2 regions of the Endozoicomonas sp. Z74 genome follow, and region 2 is predicted to be linked to the other one. Evidence: predicted binding sites of a transcription regulator. Region 2 holds the regulator's gene; the other holds the start of a gene.
The links. Region 2 encodes LexA, which represses DNA repair genes until DNA is damaged. Its sites were predicted from a motif close to TACTGTNTANNTANACAGTA; they were not measured.
Positions count from the first base shown of each region.

Region 1: ACNRUY_RS06310 (YebG family protein) is a predicted target of LexA. The motif match lies at 1,385-1,404, and genes of this name have one in related genera.

Region 1 covers NZ_JBLYZI010000014.1:50,819-54,232, forward strand. The annotation lists gene scpB (SMC-Scp complex subunit ScpB) at 1-288, shown strand, start outside; gene rluB (23S rRNA pseudouridine(2605) synthase RluB) at 444-1,316, shown strand; gene ACNRUY_RS06310 (YebG family protein) at 1,433-1,723, shown strand; gene ACNRUY_RS06315 (hypothetical protein) at 2,068-3,414, shown strand, end outside.
Region 2 covers NZ_JBLYZI010000016.1:57,705-61,118, reverse strand. The annotation lists gene ACNRUY_RS06965 (DUF6586 family protein) at 1-302, shown strand, start outside; gene ACNRUY_RS06960 (hypothetical protein) at 551-793, shown strand; gene ACNRUY_RS06955 (SulA-like leucine-rich domain-containing protein) at 851-1,285, opposite strand; gene lexA (transcriptional repressor LexA) at 1,371-1,967, opposite strand; gene ACNRUY_RS06945 (TetR/AcrR family transcriptional regulator) at 2,144-2,773, shown strand; gene ACNRUY_RS06940 (L,D-transpeptidase family protein) at 2,883-3,365, shown strand.

The DNA.
Region 1 (3,414 bases), on a different contig from region 2:
TCCGCCCAGGAATTGTTTGAAGAACTGGATGCCATGGAAGCGGATCTGCCTGAAGGCTTTGATGACATGATCAAAAAACAGAAAGTGGACTCCCTGGATCTGGGGGAAGAGGAGAGCAACCCTTCTCCGGTGGAACCGCCTTTAGCCCAGGAGCAGGCCCCATCATCTCATCCAGGTTATGAAGAGGAGCCAGTGGATCAGAATAGTGCCTTGCAGGCAGATGACACCTCTGGTCTTCCTGACCCTGAACTAAACCCTCCCACCGAGTCGGATGAAACATTCCATTAACCTGAAATGCCGACTCAACGTAACACCCAATACCAGACAATCCCTGGCTTCCATCCATTTCGGGAACAGCGGATTGTCTGCCTGACAGCGTACCGCTATACTCCCTGCCTTCTTTACACCCTATTGAGAAACAGGCGGTCACCCGCCAATACCCCATGACAACTGAAGACACACTCCCTCCGCAAGGCGAAAAACTGCAGAAGATCCTGGCGGGCGCCGGCCTTGGCTCGCGCCGTGAGATGGAGCGCTGGATCACCGACGGCCGGATTTCGGTCAATGGTGAAACGGCAACGCTCGGCGACCGTGCCACCTTGACCGATGCCATCTCCGTTGATGGCCGCCCCGTGAAACTGGATGCATACGCCTCCGGTATACGACGGGTTATCGCCTATAACAAACCGGAAGGCGAAATCTGCAGCCGGTCTGACAAGGAAGGCCGCCCTACGGTGTTTGACAAGCTGCCCAGGCTCAAGGGCGAACGCTGGATTGCCATTGGCCGGCTGGACCTCAACACCTCCGGCCTGTTGCTGTTCACCACAGATGGCGAGCTTGCCAGCCGACTGATGCACCCTTCCAATACCGTTGAAAGAGAGTATGCGGTCCGGGTCATGGGGGACATTACCCCCCAGAAAGTCAAAAACCTGTTTGACGGGGTGGAACTGGAAGATGGTATGGCCCGGTTTACGGATATTGTGGACTCCGGTGGTTCCGGCATCAACCACTGGTTCCATGTCTGTATTCTTGAAGGGCGTAACCGGGAAGTCCGCCGCCTGTGGGAATCCCAGGAACTCACCGTCAGCCGCCTGAAGCGAGTGCGCTTTGGCAGTCTGATCATTCCCGACGGCCTGCGCCAGGGCCAGTTCCAGGAACTGGGAAAGGAAGACATTGACCAACTGGCCGCTCTGGTGGATCTGCCTCCAGCACCGGCTTACGTGAAAAAGCCCCAGGAGCGCCTGAAGAAAAACGAGGTCCAGAGAAAACCAAAATCGGGCAAACGCTTCACCCAGAAGCCGCGCCGGAGCCGGTAACTCCCAGGAGCCAGGCCACAGGGGGAGCTAGCAGCCTGTCGGACTTACGACAGGCTGCTAGACACGAAACCTGTATTTATATACAGTACTTATAAGCCTTATACAGGAGAGAGCCCATGTCCATTACCCCCATGTGGCGAGTTGACCGGGATGGAAGTATGTTTACAGACAAGAAAGCCGCTGAAGAACACGACCGGATGCTTGAGCTTGCCGATGGCATTACCGGTATGCTGGAAAACCATTTTGAGATCGACGAAGCCCTGGCAGAAGAGATCGGCCTGCTGATGTCCCGCAACAAGGACATTCTGGCCAAAGCCTTTAAAGGCAAACCGGATCTGCTCCAGGAGATTCAGAAATCCCCTGACCAGAAAGACAATACCGTCAGCATTGCCGAAGCCGTCGCCTGAAAGCGATGAAGTGACAAGGCCAGTGGTAAACTGGCCTCTTTACTCCCCCCTGATAAATCCTTTCACCTCCCGAAGGCGCTTTTCTTTCAGAAACCTTTTAATAAAGCCCTTCTTCCTCTCAGATTTCTTGACCAATACCCAACGTAGAGGAAAAGAGCCTGAATCAAAAACACCCTTATAAAAGCTGGGAAGTACACTCTTTATCAGCATAAAAAAAGTCAGCTTTGAAAACTTCATCTATATTCATCGCCACAGGATTCTTGATCCCTATTTATTTTCAGGGACGAACGCCCTTATCCATTAATCAGCATGAGGCATTGATGATAATGATGAAAACAGCGGCAGTGATTACCGCCCTGGCAGCACCCACCCTTTGCTTGGGCAGCGAGCAACTTATTCCCATTACAGGCAGTACTTCCTACGCCGGGGATGGACTTAAAGCCTACGCCTTGAAATTACCGGGCATGCCAGTAGATTTTCGAACTTTCAGCCCCTCTTCTTCTGAGCAAGAAACGGCAAGCCTGGCCTTTGAAAAAACAGCTTCATTCAAAACGCAGATAAAAACCCTTCCTGATTTGTCCACCACCCTGCCCTCAAATCAAAAACAGAGAATAGAGTGGCATATGGATACTTTCTATTTGAAAGACAGGTGGATAATGAAAACAGTTTTTACAGGTATTGATCCATACTCAGAACAATCCATTGTCTTTCAGTTACAATACCGCCCTCTGGACAAAACCCTTTTATTCTCCTCTAAAGGAATTGAAATCACCTTTGCTTCTGTTGAAGACAGTTCTTACATCAATGACTGGACGACCATGGCTCTACACCAGACCAACCCTCAAAGCCCGATATTAATAGCACTGAACACCATCAGACCCTGTATACCTGAGCTTCCTGAAACACCTTACTCCACACCTGCCGAAAGTAATTGCCCGATAATGATCAGGAAATTAACCGCTGAAGGTCGTTATCTATACACTGGACAACCTCTGATCTTTCCTGGTGAATACCCTCTCACAGCCAAATCAGGCACAACATCAACCTATACCCTGACCGGGGGAACTGACATTCATATTCAGGGCAGTACAGCATGGCTGCAGCCCATTGAGGATTTTGATACTGAATACCCTGTCCGTACCCACACCGCTGACCCATCTGGAAACCCGGACACCAATCCGCCACCTGAAAGAGGCCAAACTGAAGGTGGTACCCAGACTTGGACCTCCAGAGGCTATGCAACAACAAACTCAGCCGGTATGGGCGGCGATGGTGGAGGCAAAAAGCCCCCATTCCCAAACCATAAAAAGCAGGAGCCACAATCTGCCCCCAACCTGCCTCTTAAGCGAAATAATAAAAAGAGCCAAAACCCAAACCAGAAAAAAGGAACAAATTCAAACAAAGGTAAACGGGATTTACGGGATGAAATTGCCAATCGTGGCTGGGCTGGCGAATTCGCCTCTGAGTGGGAATACGATTATGAGCAAAAATTCCTGGAGCCCCAGTGGCAGAGAGACATAGAAAGTCAGGAAAAGAGTCCATCCGCCTCAATGGAAGAGGCTGCCCAAGACTCACCAATCAATGCCTACCCTGTATTACCCGAAAATAAGGACCGCGACCCAGGAACCGTACCTCATTCCAACGTAACGGAAGAGCAAACTCAGTCCACACCAGACACCTCAAATCAACTC
Region 2 (3,414 bases):
CGGTAAGTCAGCTTCCCACACTGGATGAGGCAATTAACAGCATTCATCTCAAGGGTGAGGTGTCATCTGAGTTGCAGTACATCGAGCAGCTTGAACAGCATGAGTCGTGGTTGTCCTCTTTGCTCCGCTCTCACCAGGAGTGCCTGATGCCGACGCAGAGAAAGGTGCCCGAAAGGTCCTCAGAGATACCCCTGGTAAGTGCTTCCGCTATGGATCTTGAGCTGCCGGATAGTGCGGCCAGTATTCTGGTCTCCCTGAAAGAACTGGTGACTTATAGTCGCAACTTCAGCCTTGAGTGGTAGCCTTCTGGCATATTGCAATGACGGCCGGTACACATTCCTGTGGGAAGCGCCAGTGGAAATCGGATGTATGCCAGTTTGAAGGCCTCACCTTGAAAGCCAATAGCGGCTAATGCAAAATAGCCCGGTTAACTTAACCCCTTTAAAGGCACCTCTATTCAAGTGATTGAACGAGTGCCGCTTTACCATTGAACCAGTGGCCTGCGCACCTGCCATGGTTCTATTTAAGAGCAATCAGGTACTGGATCACTATGTCAGCGACTTTTCTTGAAATTGTTGAGCTCCCATCAGGGGAGATTGTATTGCGTCGAAGCGATGAGGAAAGTGCTGAGCCCCTGGTGACCATGACATTTTCCCAGGAGTTGCTGGAATTCCTCCAGGGGGATCAATTTGAAGTGGCCCGCATTATGCTGGACGCCTGCATAGAAGAGGTCAGCCGTAAAACCGAGGCCGGTACCGAAGGCTATATTCCTGAAAACCGGGTTTTGCACTAACCGTTTCATCATGCTGACCGGCTTTATCGGGTGGCCGGTTATATCGTGCTACAGGTATTAATCCCGGTTTCGAATGGCCAGCCCCTGGCATCGTCCGCTTCTGGCTGCCAATTCAAGTTCATTCAGGGTTGAGGAATCCAGCTGATTAATCCAGCTGACCACGGTATGACTGGTACCGGAGGCCAGGGCCTGGCGGGTCAGCTTCAGGGAATCCTGTCGGGCTGAGGGATTGAGCACCTGAACCCGGTTATTGCTGATGCCAGACAGTTTCAGCCATTTCTTGGTTTTTAAGGCATGTTCGCTGGAAAGGATCAGAGTGAGCCAGCGGGGCTCCTGATCGTTAGCCAGATCATTGAGCATGGACTTTAAAAATTGGCCTGCCTGCCATGGGGGGCCAGATAGAATCAGCTCATCAATCGCGCTTTTGTGGTTCCAGGAGCCTGGGTTTGTCCTGGAGGCGGTGGTCAGGGGATGAGTCGTTAATGCTTGCATGTCAGGCCCTCCACTACAGACGGGTGTTTATGCTCTTTGAGTATTTATGCCTTTAGGCCTTTAGACCCTTCAGGTCCTGTGGGTTTCAATTCCTTATTACGCCGACACTGAGCCCTTCAATGGCAAAAATGTCATGGTTCAGGTCTACCTCGATGGTGGTGAAGTCCGGGTTTTCCGGATGCAGGTAAACTTTGTTCCGTTTCTGTTCGAACCGCTTCACTGTTACTTCATCCTCGATCCGGGCCACTACGATCTGGCCGTTCTGGGCAACACTGGTTTTGTGAACCGCCAGCAGATCCCCATCCAGAATACCGATGTCCTTCATACTCATGCCCCTGACCCTGAGCATAAAGTCGGCTTTGGGTGAGAAAAAAGAGGGGGTGATCGAAAGATGGTTTTCAATATGTTCCTGGGCAAGAATCGGGCTTCCTGCAGCCACCTGCCCGATAATGGGAAGTCCCAGAGCATCAGAGCCCGGGATACGAATCCCTCTTGAAGCGCCGGGTGTGATTTCGATGGCCCCCTTTCTGGCCAGGGCCCTGAGGTGTTCCTCGGCCGCGTTGGGAGAACGGAAGCCAAAAGTGCTGGCAATTTCAGCACGGGTAGGGGGAAATCCTGTTTCTTCTATATGGGCCTTGATCAGTTCAAGAATCTCGGCCTGTCGTTTGGTGAGCTTAATCATGGCTGGTGTCTGTGTTTTTATACAGTATCTGTAATTATATACAGTATATTGATTCCTGCAAGGGACTGTTTTCTTGAACCACCGGGTTTATTGCGGTATTACTTTTACAACTTGCAGTTTTTGGTTTCAAACGGTAGTTTTAAACAATTGTTTATGCTAATGGTGCTTAAGAAAGTATGTCACAGTCAGCCACTGTAGAACGAATCCTGGACGCAGCTGAACAGCTGTTTGCTGAGCATGGGTTTGCGGAAACCTCTCTGCGGGCGATTACCAGTCATGCAGGAGTCAATCTGGCGGCTGTCAACTATCACTTTGGTTCCAAAAAAGCCCTGATCCAGGCGGTTTTTTCAAGGTTCCTTGAGCCTTTTACCACCAATCTGGCCAGTGCACTTTCCCAGATCAATGAGCAAAACAATACCCCCGACCTGGAAGAGGCCCTGCATATGCTGGTGGACCAGATTATGGCGGTCAAACCCCGCAGAGAAAATGATCTGTCGGTATGCATGCGACTAATCGGGTTGGCTTATTCCCAGGGGCAGGGGCACCTCAAGAAATATTTACGGGAAGTGTATGGCGAGGTTTTTGAGGATTACCTTAAGTTGCTGATCAAAACCTGCCCGAATCTGCCCGCCGGGGATCTTTTCTGGCGGGTCTATTTTATTCTGGGTGCTGCGGTGTTTACCCTGTCGGGATCAGATGCGCTCCGGGCCATTGCCGAGAATGATTATGGTACCCGCTATGAGGTGGAAGAGATTCTCAGGAAAATGGTGCCCTTTATGGCGGCAGGCCTGCGTGCCCATACCTGAGATGAATACGGCAACGGGTGAAGATACCCATTGTTAATTACCCGCTCTTTGAGGTTTTGATGGCCTCTCTGTTCCCTTTTTCTGTAACCCAGCGGAGTCCAGGTTTTCTATGCATCTGTCGGTTCATATTGCCACCCAGGAGATGATCCTGCATCAGGACAATGGTCAGGTTCGACGCTATAGCATCTCAACCGCCAGTAAAGGGACTGGGCAGCAGGAGGGTAGCTGGCAGACCCCCCTTGGACGTCATGTCATCAGAGCCAAAATTGGTGAAGGTCTGCCGCTGCACTCAGTATTCGTCAGTCGTCGCTTTACCGGGGAGATTTATTCCCCGGAATTAACAGCAGTATACCCAGGCAGAAAAGACTGGATCTTAAGCAGGATTCTTTGGCTCAGCGGGCTTGAGCCAGGATACAACCGCCTGGGCAATGTCGATACCATGCGCAGATACATTTATATTCACGGCTCCCCGGATACCGCTGAGATGGGAGTGCCTGGTTCCCGTGGTTGTATCCGTATGCATGGCAGGGATATTATTGACCTTTATGATCGGGTTGATGCGGGCACCTGTATTGATATCCAACTCTCTTGACGTTTGACGGGCCCCTTCAAAGGATAAAAAAAGTGTCCTGCCGGTTTCC